One region of the Microbacterium sp. gxy059 genome, then DNA from elsewhere that is predicted to be linked to it. Evidence: predicted binding sites of a transcription regulator. Region 1 holds the regulator's gene; the other holds the start of a gene.
What was found. The regulator LexA, encoded in region 1, represses DNA repair genes until DNA is damaged. The targets are predictions, from matches to a motif close to TCGAACANNTGTTCGA.

Region 1 (7,542 bases):
CTCGCTCGTGGTGCGGGTCAGGCTCGCGGTGCGGGCGTTCGTCATGCGTCGATCCTATGCGTCGCGGAGGGCGGCGAGAGCGTCGAGGAACGCGGTGGTCTCGGCCTCCGTCCCCGCGGTCACGCGCAGGTGCCCCGGGATGCCGATGTCGCGGACGAGTACCCCGCGGTCATAGAGCCGTCGCCACGTGTCGGCCGGGTCGTCGACCCCGCCGAACAGCACGAAGTTGCTCGCCGAGGGGTAGGGGTCGTAGCCCAGCGCCTCGAGCGTCGCGGAGATGCGGTCGCGCTGCACGACGATGTCGGAGACCGTGCGGAGCATGGTCTCGCTGTGCCGCAGCGCCGCGGACGCCGCCGCCTGCGTGACCGCGCTGAGGTGGTAGGGCAGCCGCACGAGGCGCAGCGCGTCGACGACCGCGGGGTCGGCGGCGAGGTAGCCGACGCGCGCTCCCGCGAAGGCGAACGCCTTGCTCATCGTGCGCGAGACGAGCAGGCGCTCGCGTCCGGGGAGCAGCGTGATCGCGGACGGCTGCTCGTCGCCGGCGAACTCGACATAGGCCTCGTCGACGATCACGATGCCGCGCGCGGCCTCGTAGACCGCCTCGACGACGTCGAGTGGCAGCCGCGTGCCGGTCGGGTTGTTGGGGGCGCAGAGGAACACGACATCGGGGTCGGCCTCGCGCACCTGACGCGCGGCGTCGCCGGGCTCCAGCTCGAAGCGCGCCCCGCGCTCCCCCGCGATCCACGTCGATCCCACGCCCCGCACGAGGAGCGAGTACATCGAGTAGGTGGGCGCGAAGCCGAAGGCCGAGCGCCCGGGTCCGGCGAACGCCTGCAGCACGTGCTGCAGCACCTCGTTCGAGCCGTTCGCCGCCCAGATCTGATCGGCGGCAAGCCCGTGGCCGAGGTACGAGGCGAACCCCTCGCGCAGCTCCGCGAACTCGCGGTCCGGGTAGCGGTTGAGCCCCGAGACGGCCTTGGCCACCGACTCCGCGATGTCGTCGGCGACCTCGGCGGGGATCGGGTGTGTGTTCTCGTTGACGTTGAGCGCCACGGGGAGAGGCGCCTGGGGCGCGCCGTAGGGCTTCTGACCGCGCAGATCGTCGCGGAGGGGCAGGTCGTCGAGAGTCACCACGCCCCCATGCTACGGCGCGACTCAGCTGTCGGACGAGAACTGGGCGGGGATCGCGATCGTCTGGCCCGCCTGGACGGGGTGCGCGCCCAGCTGATTGAGCGAGGCGATCTCGGCCACGACGTCGCGGGGGTCGGCGGACGGTGCCACGCGCTCCGCGATCGTCCACAGGGACTCGCCTGGCGACACCGTGACGGTGGCGAACGAGCCCGGCTCCGCGCCCTGTTCGCCGGAGCCGAGGGCGATGCCGCCACCCAGGACGCCCGCCGCGATCGCGCCGACGAGCGGTGCGGCCGCGAGAGCGGCGAGGACGCGACGCCCCCGTGCGGTAATGCGCAGACGGGTGCGCGTCGCGGGGCGAGCCGAGCCGACGCCCGCCGCTGCCATGCTGATCGTGCTCATCGTGATGCCCTCCGTCGTACCGATGTTCCGAATATATCTTCGATAATCCGATCGAGTCAACCCCCGATCATCTCCCGACGCGCCCGATGTCGGCGACACACTCGAACAAAGGTGTCGAAGAACGGTGCGCATGACGTACCGTCGGGGAGACGACCACAGCCCACCAGGGGCCACTGACATTCGAAGAGGAGACGCGGATGAGCGCCGTCGACAGGACCGAGGGAAAGCGGCCGGGCCGCCGCCGCAAGAGCCTCAGCGAGAAGCAGCTCGCGATCCTCGAGGTGATCCAGCGGTCGATCCAGGTCAACGGCTATCCGCCGAGCATGCGCGAGATCGGCGACGCGGTCGGACTGAAGTCGCTCTCGAGCGTCACCCACCAGCTCGGGCAGCTCGAGCTGAGCGGCTACCTCCGCCGCGACCCCGGCAAGACCCGCGCCATGGAGGTGCTCATCGACCTGCCAGGCGCCTCGACCGAGAGCCCCGCCGACAGCGCGCCCGCCATGGGCGACGCGACCCTCGTCCCGCTCGTCGGGCAGATCGCGGCAGGCGTCCCGATCACCGCCGAGCAGCAGGTCGAGGAGATCTTCCCCCTCCCCCGCCAGCTGGTCGGCGGCGGCGAGCTGTTCATGCTGAAGGTGCAGGGCGAGTCGATGATCGACGCCGCGATCTGCGACGGCGACTGGGTGGTCATCCGCGCGCAGGCCTCCGCGGAGAACGGAGAGATCGTCGCCGCCATGCTCGACGGCGAGGCCACCGTCAAGACGTTCCGGCGGCGCGACGGGCACGTCTGGCTGCTGCCGCGCAACTCCGCCTTCGAGCCGATCCTCGGCGACGAGGCGGTCGTGCTCGGCAAGGTCGTCGCGGTGCTGCGCGCCGTCTGACGCCCCGCGGCGTGACGCGTCCGCGGCCCGTGCCCTAGCGTGGGGGCATGTCCCCCGCGCAGCAGCTCCCCTACGGAACGTGGCCGTCCCCGATCCGCCCCCAGGACATGCCGAGCGGATCCCTCCGCCTCTCGGGAGCGCGATTCGCGGGCGACGAGATCCTCTGGGCCGAGGGCATCCCCGCCGAGCGCGGGCGCACCGCCATCCTGTCGTCGGCGTCCGATCAGCCGCTGCTGCCCGCCCCCTGGAGCGCGCGCTCCCGCGTGCACGAGTACGGCGGCGGCGCCTGGACGCTCCTCGGCGACGCCCGCGTCGCGTTCGTGACGCAGGCCGACCAGCGCGTGCGCCTGCTCGCGCCGGGCGACGACCCCGTGCCCCTCACGCCGGAGGATCCGCGCTTCTGCTTCGGCGACCTCGTCTGGGCGGAGGACGCTCTCTGGGCGGTCAGGGAGACCCACGGGGAACCCCACACGACCCCGGCGCGCGACATCGTGAGGATCCCGATCGACGGGTCCGCGGCGGCCGACCCCGACCGCATCGCGAGCGTCGTGGCCGGCAGCGACTTCCTCGCCTTCCCGTCCCCCCGCGCCGGCCGCATCGCGTGGATCGCCTGGAATCACCCGGACATGCCGTGGGACGCCGCGGAGCTGCGCGTCGCCGATCTCGACGAGGACGGGCGCGCGGTCGGAGGGATCCGCGTGGCCGGCGGCCACGGATCCGGGGCGGACGTCGCCGCGCTGCAGCCCGAGTGGATCTCGGACGACGAGCTGCTGTTCGCGGCCGACCCTCCGCGATCCGCCGCCGACGCCTCGCTCGGCCCGGCGCGATGGAACCTGTTCCGCACCCGGATCTCCGACGGACCCGCCGCCTCGGCGCCCGAGCTGCTGTTCCCCGTCGACGGCGACACGGGCGGCCCGCTATGGAGCCTCGGGACCCGCTGGTACGCCCCGCTCGCCGACGGCCGCGTGCTCGCGGTCGTGACGAACGGCCGCTCACGCCTCGTCATGATCGACCCGGCCTCCGGCGCCGTGACCGAGCTCGAGACGCCGCTCACGGGCGATCTGCACATCGAGGACGTGCAGGGCGAGCGCGTCCTCCTCAGCGGGGCGGGCGCGGAGGTGCCCGGCGGCCTGTGGCTGCTCGACGTGGACGAGCGCTCGCTCTCCCCCGTGCGCGGCGGGGAGGTCGGCGGCGCGCCCGGACTGCGCTCGGTCGCCCGCCCCATGACGTTCCCGGGGCCCAACGGCGAAGTGCACGCCTTCTTCTATCCCCCGTCGAGCCCCGACGCCGAGGCTCCCCCTGGCGAGCTGCCTCCCGTGCTCGTGCTCGTGCACGGCGGCCCCACCGGGCACGTGACGGGAGACCTCTCGCAGAACGCCGCGTTCTGGACGAGCCGCGGGATCGGCGTGCTCGACGTCAACTACTCGGGCTCCTCCGGCTACGGACGGGCCTACCGCGATCGGCTGCGGCACGCCTGGGGCGTGGCCGACGTGCAGGACGTGGCCGCGGCCGCGCGGGGCCTCGTCGACGCGGGGCTCGCCGACCCCGATCGCATCGCCATCAAGGGCGGATCCGCCGGGGGCTGGACCGTGCTCTGCGCGCTCGCCGACACCGACGTGTTCTCCGCCGGCATCAGCCGCTACGGCGTCGCGGACCTGCGCATGCTGCTCGCCGAGACGCACGACTTCGAGGCGCGCTACTTCGACTCGCTCGTCGGCCCCTGGCCGGAGGACGAGCAGGTCTACATCGATCGATCGCCGCTGTCGCGACCGGAGAGCCTCACGACCCCCCTGCTCATCCTCCAGGGATCCGAGGATCCCGTCGTGCCGCCCTCGCAGTCCGAGGCGCTCGCCGACGCGCTCGCCCGCAACGGGGTCCCCCACGCCTATCTGCTGTTCGAGGGCGAAAGCCACGGGTTCCGCAGTGCCGAGACGATCGAGCGCTGCTTCGCAGCCGAGCTCGCGTTCCTCGGCCAGGTGCTCGGGTTCGCACCCGCGGGCGTCCCGCCGCTGCCTCTCAGCTGACGGCGGGACGCGCGGTCAGCCGGCGACGGCGAACGGGCGGAGGTCGGACGCGAGGCGCTCGTCGACCCGCGCGTGCACCAGGGTCCCCTCGGCCTCGTGAGACTGCGACAGGAACTGCCCCGTCTCGTGGATCGCCGAGATGAGGTCGCCCCGCTCGTAGGGGACGAGGGCGCGCAGCTCGACCTGCGGAACGGGGAGGGCGTCCTCGACCACGCGGCGGAGCTCGTCGACGCCCTCGCCCGTGCGCGACGAGACGAGCACCGCGTCGGGCTGGAGCCCGCGCAGAACGAGGCGCTCCGACTCGTCCACGAGGTCGATCTTGTTGAACACGACGATCTCGCGCACGTCGCGCGCCCCCACGTCGGCCAGCACGCCGCGCACGGTCGCGAGCTGCCCCGCGGGATCCGGGTGGTGCCCGTCGACGACGTGCACGATGACGTCGGCGCTCCCGACCTCCTCGAGGGTCGAGCGGAAGGCCTCCACGAGCTGGTGGGGCAGGTCGCGCACGAAGCCGACCGTGTCGGCGAGCGTGAAGACCCGCCCGTCGGCCGTCTCGGTGCGCCGCACCGTGGCGTCGAGCGTCGCGAACAGGGCGTTCTCGACGAGCACGCCCGCGTGCGTCAGGCGGTTGAGCAGGCTCGACTTGCCGGCGTTCGTGTAGCCCGCGATCGCGACAGACGGGATCGTGTTGCGACGGCGCTCGGAGCGCTTCGCCTCGCGCGCGGGCGCGAACTCGCGGATCTGCCGACGCAGCAGGGCCATGCGGGTGCGGATGCGGCGGCGGTCGAGCTCGATCTTCGTCTCGCCCGGCCCGCGCGAGCCCATCCCCGCGCCGCCCGCTCCGACCTGCCCGCCCGCCTGGCGGCTCATCGAGTCTCCCCACCCGCGGAGGCGGGGCAGCAGGTACTCGAGCTGGGCGAGCTCGACCTGGGCCTTGCCCTCCCGGGTCTTCGCGTGCTGCGCGAAGATGTCGAGGATCACGGCGGTGCGGTCGATGACCTTCACCTTGACGACGTCCTCGAGGGCGCGTCGCTGGCTGGGAGCGAGCTCGGCGTCGGCGATCACCGTGTCGGCGCCCGTCGCCTGGGCGATGTCGCGCAGCTCCTCGGCCTTGCCGCGCCCCACGTACGTCGCGGGATCCGGGTTCGGGCGGCGCTGCAGCACGCCGTCGAGCACGACCGACCCGGCCGTCTCGGCGAGCGCCGCGAGCTCGTGCAGCGAGTTCTCGGCGTCTTCGAGCGACCCCGAGGAGAAGACGCCGACGAGCACGACGCGCTCCATGCGCACCTGCCGGTACTCGACCTCCGTGACGTCCTCGAGCTCGGTGGACAGGCCGGCGACGCGGCGCAGCGCGTGCCGCTCCTGGCGATCCCACTGCTCGCCGTCGTCTCCGCCGCGCGCCGTCTCGTCGCTCTGCAGGGCCGTCGCGGCGCCGAACACGCGGGCGGAGCCGCGCCGCTCGTCGCGTGCGAGGATGCGGTCCACGGCGTCGTCGTCGTGGGCGGGTGCGTCCGCGGGGACGCGGGTTTCGGTGCTGTCGACCAAGAAATGCCTCTCATCGGGAGTGTTGAGCCCTCCAGGATACCGCGGATCGGGAGGCGCGCGGCCCGGCGCGGGCGGATCCGCCTGGCGAGGCCACGGCGTTCTGGGAATCCGCCTCTCGTGGAGCGCCCGCGCCTGCGGTAGAGTCGCCCGCCATGGGGGATCACTACTTCAGCGCGACGCCCTCGAGCCCGGAGCAGCTGCGACCGCTGAGCGTGACCCTCTCAGGCCGCGAGGTCGAGGTGGTGACGGCGCGCGGGGTGTTCAGCCCCGATCGCATCGACAAGGGCACCGAGGTGCTTCTCGCGCACATGCCCGACCCGCCGCCCGGCGGCGATCTGCTCGACGTGGGCTGCGGCTGGGGCCCCATCGCGCTGACGATGGCGATGCTCTCGCCGCACGCCCGGGTCTGGGCCCTCGACGTCAACGAGCGCGCGCTCGACCTCGTGCGGCGCAACGCCGAGGCCCTCGGCCTCGACAACGTCCGAGCCGTGACGGCCGATGAGATCCCCTCCGACGCCTCGTTCCGCACGATCCGCTCGAACCCGCCCATCCGCATCGGCAAGCCCCAGCTGCACGAGCTGCTCGAGACGTGGATCCCCCGCCTCGGCCCGGACAGCGACGCCTACCTCGTCGTGCAGCGCAACCTCGGGAGCGACTCCCTCCACCGGTGGATGGATCAGACGTTCGTCGACGGCTTCTCGACCAGGCGGCACGCCACCGCGAAGGGCTTCCGGGTGCTCAAGGTGCGCCATCACGGCGGCCCGTCACCCGGCCCGATCCCCGTCGTCTGACGCGGGCGGGTCCAGGGCGGCGCGCGCGGCGTCCACGACCGACTCCCGCATCGCGGTGAGCGCCGGCGAGGCGAGGTTCCACTGCTGCCAGTAGAGCGGATCGGCGAGATCCGGCTGTCCGAGCGTGCGGAGGATCCCCTGCTCGATCGCGGGCCCGGCCTGCGCGACGGGGAGCATCCCCCACCCCATGCCGAGGCGCACCGCGGCGGCGTAGTCCTCCGACGCGGGGACGTAGTGGCGCGGGGGCACGAGGGGATCGGTCCCGTGCGCGCGCAGCCAGTCGGACTGGATGTCGTCCGAGCGGTCGAAGTCGATGAGCGGCGCCGCCGCGAGGGCGTCGGACGAGACGCCGGCCGGCAGCCACCTCTCGATGTAGCGGGGCGTCGCGACCGCGAGATACGGGGCCGACCCGAGCGGCGTGACGGAGCACCCCGCGATGGGGCGGGACTGCGCGGTGATCGCGGCGAGCGCCGAGCCGGACTCGAGGAGGTCGCCCGTGCGGTCCTCGTCCTCGCGCAGGAGCTCGAACGTGACGTCGTGCCCGCGGGTGACCCTCTCCAGCGCCGGCAGCAGCCAGGTCGCGAGCGAGTCGGCGTTGACCGCGATCGGCACGTGGATCGTGCCGCGGCGATCGAGGCCGAGCGCCACCTCCGCGTCGTGCCCGATGACCGCGTACTGGCGCGCGAGACGCACGACGATGGCCCCCGCGGACGTCGGCCGCACCGGCCGCGAACGCACGAGGAGCACCCGGCCCAGCTGCGTCTCGAG
Region 2 (7,542 bases), on a different contig from region 1:
AAGGAAGGTCGTGTTGATATCTGTCCTGCTATTTGCTGGAGGCCTTCTCGGCGCTGGCGCGGAAGTAGCGGACGCGACGGAGGGTTTTTCGTCATCCTGTAACACCATCGCTATCGATCTGGGCATCTGCACCGAGAACCCCGGCGACGAGGTCATCATCGGCGGCGAGATCCCCGTCCCCGGCCCCTCCGCGCCGGCCCCGGATCCCGCTCCGCCGGCGCCTGGCGGTCCGCCGGTCGTCCCCGTCCCGGGCCCTGCGCTCCCGGGCGGCCCGGGAGAGCGGGCGCCGGACGAGAGATCTCCCGGCGACACGGGCGGGGGAGGGCGGCAGTGCCTCGACCCCGACGGCGTGCCCCTCGGCATCGTGTGCGGCGAGCTGCCCCCGGACGAGCCGGGCCCGGCGGAGGAGCCTCCGCCGGGGGAGGATCCGGTGCCCGAGATCCCGCCGATCCGGGTGAGCGACGTCGCCTCCTTCGCCCCTCAGCCGGTCGGCCCCGTCATCGAGCCCCACGGCATCGGCGTGCGCGGCGCGCCCATGAACGTCGCGATCTCCGCGCCCGTGCACACCGTCGGCGGCACCCTGTTCGATCTGCCCGTGAGCGTCACCTTCACGCCGGCGAGCTACGCGATCGACTACGGCGACGGATCCGCGCAGACCGTGTCCGGCGGCGTCGGCACCTGGGAGGAGCTCGGCCAGGAGCAGCTCACGGCCACGCCGACCAGCCACGCCTACGCGGAGCGGGGCGCCTACGTCGTCACCGTCTCGGTGTCCTACTCCGCCGTCGTCGACTTCGGGCGGTGGGGAGCGCACCCCGTCCAGGGCCTCGTCACGCCGGCCGCTCACACGACCGAGGTGGAGGTCTACGAGATCCGCACGGGGCTCGTCGACAGCACGTGCCTCGAGGACCCGACCGGGCCCGGCTGCGCCGCGGTCGGGTGAGGCCGGCAGGGTCGGCGAGAGCGGGCGGCGCGACCGATACGCTGAGGCCATGCCCCTCATCGCAGTCACCGGCGGGATCGCGTCGGGCAAGTCCACGATCTCCCGGCGGCTCGCGGAGCACGGGGCGGTCGTCGTCGACGCCGACCGCGTCGTCCGCGACCTGCAGCAGCCGGGCGAGCCGGTGCTCGCCGCGATCGTCGAGGCGTTCGGCGACGACGTGCTCGCCGAGGACGGGTCCCTCGACCGGGCCGCCCTCGGCGCCCTCGTGTTCTCCGACCCCGACCGCCTCGCGGCTCTCAACGCGATCGTGCACCCCGCCGTGCGCGCCGAGACCGCCCGCCGCTTCCGCGCCGCGCTCGACGCGGATCCCGACGCGGTCGTCGTGTACGACGTGCCGCTGCTCGCCGAGGCGCGAGGGACGGGGGAGTGGGATCACGTCGTCGTCGCCCACGCGCCCGCAGAGACCCGCGTCGCCCGCATGGTCTCCGAGCGGGGCATGAGCGCGGAGGACGCGCGCGCCCGGATCGCGAACCAGGCGTCGGACGACGAGCGCCGCGCCCTCGCCGACACCGTCGTCGACACGTCCGGGACGATCGACGAGACGCTCGCGCAGGCCGACGCGCTCTGGAGGAGGCTCCGCCCCGCCGGAAGCTGAGAGGATCCGTCCGTCCGGTTCCGATGTCGGAGGGCGGGAATAGCCTGGGAGCATGCAGACGACGCGCAGCGTGCGACCCTTCGAAGTGGTCAGCGAGTACCAGCCCTCCGGCGATCAGCCGAAGGCGATCCGAGAGCTCGCGGCCCGCATCAACGCCGGCGAGACCGACGTCGTCCTGCTGGGCGCGACCGGAACGGGGAAGTCCGCGACCACCGCCTGGCTCATCGAGCAGATCCAGCGGCCCACGCTCGTCCTCGCGCACAACAAGACCCTCGCGGCGCAGCTCGCGAACGAGTTCCGCGACCTCATGCCGCACAACGCCGTCGAGTACTTCGTCTCCTACTACGACTACTACCAGCCAGAGGCGTATGTGCCGCAGACCGATACGTTCATCGAGAAGGACAGCTCGATCAACGCCGAGGTCGAGCGGCTCCGGCACTCCACGACGAACTCCCTGCTGAGCCGCCGCGACGTGATCGTCGTCAGCACCGTCTCCTGCATCTACGGACTCGGCTCGCCCGAGGAGTACCTGCGGTCCCTCGTCGCGCTGCAGGTCGGCGAGCGCTACGACCGCGACGCGCTCATCCGGCAGTTCATCTCGATGCAGTACAACCGCAACGACGTCGACTTCTCGCGCGGCAACTTCCGCGTGCGGGGCGACACGATCGAGATCATCCCGGTGTACGAGGAGCACGCGATCCGCATCGAGCTCTTCGGCGACGAGATCGAGGCGATCCAGAAGCTCCACCCGCTCACGGGCGAAGTCATCGAGAAGATGGACGCCGTGGCCGTGTTCCCCGCGACGCACTACGCCGCGGGCACCGACACGGTCGCCCGCGCGATCACGACCATCGAGACCGAGCTCGCCGCGCGCCTCGCCGAGCTCGAGAAGCAGGGCAAGCTCCTCGAGGCCCAGCGCCTCAAGATGCGCACCACCTTCGACCTCGAGATGCTCCAGCAGATCGGCTTCTGCTCGGGCATCGAGAACTACTCGCGGCACCTCGACGGGCGCGAGGCGGGCGAGCCCCCGCACACGCTGCTCGACTTCTTCCCCGACGACTTCGTGATCGTCATCGACGAGTCCCACGTCACGGTCCCGCAGATCGGCGCCATGTATGAGGGAGACGCGTCGCGCAAGCGCACCCTCGTCGACCACGGCTTCCGCCTGCCGAGCGCGCTCGACAACCGCCCCCTCCGGTGGGACGAGTTCAAGGAGCGCATCGGCCAGGCCGTCTACCTGTCCGCGACGCCGGGCAAGTACGAGATGGGCATCGCCGACGGTGTCGTCGAGCAGATCATCCGCCCGACGGGCCTCGTCGACCCCGAGGTGATCGTGAAGCCCTCCGAGGGCCAGATCGACGACCTGCTCGAGGAGATCCGCCTCCGCGTCGACCGCGACGAGCGCGTGCTCGTCACGACCCTCACGAAGAAGATGGCCGAGGAGCTCACCGACTTCCTCGACGAGCACGGCGTGCGGGTGCGCTACCTGCACAGCGACGTCGACACGCTTCGCCGCGTGGAGCTGCTCACCGAGCTCCGCCAGGGCGTGTACGACGTGCTCGTCGGCATCAACCTGCTGCGCGAGGGCCTCGACCTGCCCGAGGTGTCGCTCGTCGCGATCCTCGACGCCGACAAGGAGGGCTTCCTCCGCAGCGAGACCTCGCTCATCCAGACCATCGGCCGCGCGGCGCGCAACGTCGCCGGCCAGGTGCACATGTACGCCGACCGCATCACCGACTCGATGCGGAGGGCGCTCGACGAGACCGATCGTCGTCGCGAGATCCAGATCGCCTACAACCGCGAGCACGGCATCGACCCGCAGCCCCTGCGCAAGAAGATCGCCGACATCACCGACAGCCTCGCGCGCGAGGAGGCCGACACGGCCGAGCTGCTCGGCAAGCGCAAGAAGGATCCCCGCGTCAAGGACGGCGGTCGCGGTCGCGCGGCGACTCCCGTCCGGAAGCGCGAGGGGATCGCCGCGGAGGGCGCCGAGCAGCTCGAGCAGTCGATCGCCGATCTCTCGCAGCAGATGCTGCAGGCGGCCGAGGAGCTCAAGTTCGAGCTCGCGGCCCGGCTGCGCGACGAGGTGCAGGACCTCAAGTACGAGCTGCGGCAGATGGAGAAGGCCGGCCACGCCTGATCCGCCCTGAGCACCCCGAGAAGGCCGGCGTCCGCCGGGAGGGGCGAGGAAGCTGAGAATCCATTCGAACATGCGTCCGAATGTCCGAGGTCGGACGTAGGATCGACGACGTGCCGATCATCCCCGTAGACACCACCCAGAAGATCACCGTGCGCGGTGCCCGCGTGCACAATCTCAAGAACGTCGACCTCGAGATCCCGCGCGAGAAGATGATCGTGTTCACGGGTCTGTCGGGATCGGGGAAGTCGAGCCTCGCGTTCGACACCATCTTCGCCGAGGGCCAGCGACGCTACGTCGAGTCGCTCAGCGCCTACGCGCGGCAGTTCCTGGGCCAGGTCGACCGCCCCGACGTCGACGCCATCGAGGGGCTCAGCCCCGCGGTCTCGATCGACCAGAAGTCGACCAACCGCAACCCGCGCTCGACCGTCGGCACGATCACCGAGATCTACGACTACATGCGCCTCCTCTGGGCGCGCATCGGCATCCCGCACTGCCCGGTCTGCGACGCCACGATCCAGCGCCAGACGGTGCAGCAGATCGCCGACCAGCTCGTCGCGCTGCCCGACGGCACCCGCTACCAGGTCGTCGCTCCCGTCGTCAGCCAGAAGAAGGGCGAGTTCGTCGACCTGTTCGCCGAGCTGGGGTCGAAGGGATTCTCCCGCGCGATCGTCGACGGCGAGCTCATCCAGCTGTCCGAGCCCCCGAAGCTCAGGAAGTCGTACAAGCACGACATCGCGGTCGTCGTCGACCGCCTCGTGGCCCGCGGCGAGAGCATGGTCTCGCGCGTCACCGACTCCGTCGAGACGGCCCTCGGCCTCACCGACGGCGTCGTCGACGTCAACTTCGTCGACGAGGACGGCGACGACGCCTGGCAGTCGTTCAGCGAGAAGCTCGCGTGCCCCAACGGGCACGCCCTGCAGCTCACCGAGATCGAGCCGCGCACGTTCTCGTTCAACGCGCCCTTCGGCGCGTGCCCGGTCTGCTCGGGGCTCGGCACGAAGATGTCGGTCGACGTCGACCTCATGCTCGGCGATGACGAGCTGTCCATCGCCGAGGGCGTCATCGTCCCCTGGACGACGCAGGGCAAGGGGCTGTTCCAGTACTACGAGCGCCTCCTCGAGGGGCTCGCCGACGACCTCTCCTTCTCCCTGCACACGCCCTGGCGCGCGCTTCCCGAGTCGGTCCGCGAGGCGGTGCTCTACGGGCAGGACTACAAGGTCAACGTCCAGTACAAGAACCGCTGGGGCCGCGAGGTGCGCTACGCCAGCGGCTTCGAGGGCGTCGTCCCGTACATCGAGCGCCAGTACGCGCAGGCCGAGAGCGACACGCAGCGGGCGCGCTGGGCCGAGTACCTGCGCGAGATCCCCTGCTCCGTCTGCCAGGGCGCGCGCCTCAAGCCCGAGGTGCTCGCGGTCAAGGTCGCGGGGCGATCCATCGCCGCGGCGGCCGACCTCAGCCTCGACGACACGATGGAGCTCGTGAACTCGATCGAGCTCACCGACCGCGAGGCGATGATCGCCGCGCAGGTGCTGCGCGAGATCCGGGTGCGCCTCGAGTTCCTCCTGCGCGTGGGCCTCAACTACCTCACGCTCAGCCGTTCGGCGGGGTCCCTCTCGGGCGGCGAGGCGCAGCGCATCCGGCTCGCCACGCAGATCGGCACGGGGCTGACGGGAGTGCTCTACGTGCTCGACGAGCCCTCGATCGGCCTGCACCAGCGCGACAACCGCCGGCTCATCGGCACCCTCGAAGCCCTCCGCGACCTCGGCAACACGCTCGTGGTCGTCGAGCACGACGAGGAGACGATCGAGTCGAGCGACTGGGTCGTCGACATCGGGCCCCGCGCGGGCGAGGGCGGGGGAGAGGTCATCCACTCCGGCCCGTACGAGCAGCTGGCGGGCGACGAGCGCTCGCTCACCGGCGACTACCTCGCCGGGCGCCGCCGCATCGAGGTCCCGGCGAAGCGCAGGAAGATCGACCGCAAGCGCATGATCGCGGTGCAGGGCGCGCGGGAGAACAACCTCCGCGGCGTCGACGCCTCGTTCCCCCTCGGCGTCTTCACGGCCGTGACGGGCGTGAGCGGATCCGGCAAGTCGACCCTCGTGAACGACATCCTCTACGAGGTCCTCGCGCAGAAGCTCAACGGCGCGCGCACGGTGCCGGGCAAGCACAAGCGGGTGACGGGCCTCGAGCACCTCGACAAGGTCATCCACGTCGACCAGGCGCCCATCGGCCGCACGCCGCGATCCAACCCGGCCACCTACACGGGCGTCTTCGACCGCATCCGCGCCCTGTTCGCGGAGACCCCGGAGGCGAAGGTGCGCGGCTACCAGGCCGGCCGTTTCAGCTTCAACGTCAAGGGCGGCCGCTGCGAGGCGTGCTCGGGAGACGGCACCCTCAAGATCGAGATGAACTTCCTGCCCGACGTGTACGTCGACTGCGAGGTCTGCGAGGGCAAGCGCTACAACCGCGACACCCTGCAGGTGCACTACAAGGGCAAGAACATCGCCGAGGTGCTCGAGATGTCGATCGCGGAGGCCGCGGAGTTCTTCGAGCCCATCCAGGCGATCCACCGCTACATGAAGACGCTCGTCGACGTCGGCCTCGGGTACGTGCGGCTCGGTCAGGCCGCGACCACGCTCTCCGGCGGAGAGGCCCAGCGCGTCAAGCTCGCGACCGAGCTGCAGAAGCGCAGCCGCGGACGCAGCGTGTACGTGCTCGACGAGCCGACGACGGGCCTCCACTTCGAAGACGTGCGCAAGCTCCTCGAGGTGCTGAACGGCCTCGTCGAGAAGGGCAACACCGTCATCGTCATCGAGCACAACCTCGACGTGATCAAGTCGGCCGACTGGATCGTCGACCTCGGGCCCGAGGGCGGGTCAGGCGGCGGCACCATCGTCGCCACCGGCACGCCCGAGCAGGTCGCGAAGGTCGAGGAGAGCCACACCGGGCAGTTCCTCGCCGAGACGCTCGGCCTCACCGCCCGCCGCAGCGCCGCGAAGGCGCAGACCTCCTCCCGCTAGCCGATGGCCGATCAGCTTCCCTACAAGCCGGCGCCGGGGGAGATCCCCACGAATCCGGGCGTGTACCGGTTCCGCGGGCCCGATGGCCGGGTGCTGTACGTGGGCAAGGCGAAGAACCTCCGCCAGAGGCTCTCGAACTACTTCGCCCCGCTGCGCACCCTGCACGAGCGCACTCGGCGCATGGTCACGACCGCCACGAGCGTCGAGTGGACGGTCGTGCCGACCGATGTCGACTCGCTGCAGCTCGAATACCAGTGGATCAAGGAGTTCGACCCGCCGTTCAACGTCAAGTACCGCGACGACAAGTCGTACCCGTTCCTCGCCATCACCCTCGCCGACGAGGCGCCCCGCGTCATGGTCACCCGCAACAGGAGGATCCGCGGAGCGAAGTACTTCGGGCCCTACCCGAAGGTGTGGGCGGTGCGCGACACGATCGACCTGATGCTCAAGATCTTCCCGATCCGCACGTGCAGCGACTCGTCGTACAAGAAGGCGATGGAGACGGGGAAGGCGTGCTTCCCCGGGCAGATCGGCCGCTGCGGCGGACCGTGCTCGCAGAAGGTGACGGTCGAGGAGCATCGCGCGATCGTCGACGACTTCGTCGCGTTCATGCAGGGCGGAGACGAGCGGGTGACCCGCGAGCTCACCGCGCGCATGAGGGAAGCCGCCGCCGCGATGGACTACGAGCAGGCGGCCGTCTACCGCGACCAGCTCGAGTCGGTCGACGCGGTGCTCAGCAAGAGCGCGCTGGTGCTGCCCGAGAAGGCCGACGCCGACCTGATCGGCA

Region 2: a site for LexA is predicted at 3,800-3,815, ahead of uvrA (excinuclease ABC subunit UvrA). Genes of this name have one in related genera too.

The regions. Positions count from the first base shown of each region.
Region 1 is NZ_JAMXWT010000010.1:7,661-15,202, forward strand. Features, by position in the region: gene hisB (imidazoleglycerol-phosphate dehydratase HisB) at 1-45, opposite strand, end outside; gene NHL53_RS07585 (histidinol-phosphate transaminase) at 55-1,134, opposite strand; gene NHL53_RS07590 (LysM peptidoglycan-binding domain-containing protein) at 1,156-1,533, opposite strand; gene lexA (transcriptional repressor LexA) at 1,731-2,414, shown strand; gene NHL53_RS07600 (alpha/beta hydrolase family protein) at 2,462-4,438, shown strand; gene hflX (GTPase HflX) at 4,454-5,983, opposite strand; gene NHL53_RS07610 (class I SAM-dependent methyltransferase) at 6,136-6,774, shown strand; gene NHL53_RS07615 (LysR family transcriptional regulator ArgP) at 6,748-7,542, opposite strand, start outside.
Region 2 is NZ_JAMXWT010000002.1:58,926-66,467, forward strand. Features, by position in the region: gene NHL53_RS01790 (hypothetical protein) at 1-17, shown strand, start outside; gene NHL53_RS01795 (hypothetical protein) at 350-940, shown strand; gene coaE (dephospho-CoA kinase) at 990-1,595, shown strand; gene uvrB (excinuclease ABC subunit UvrB) at 1,648-3,735, shown strand; gene uvrA (excinuclease ABC subunit UvrA) at 3,846-6,755, shown strand; gene uvrC (excinuclease ABC subunit UvrC) at 6,759-7,542, shown strand, end outside.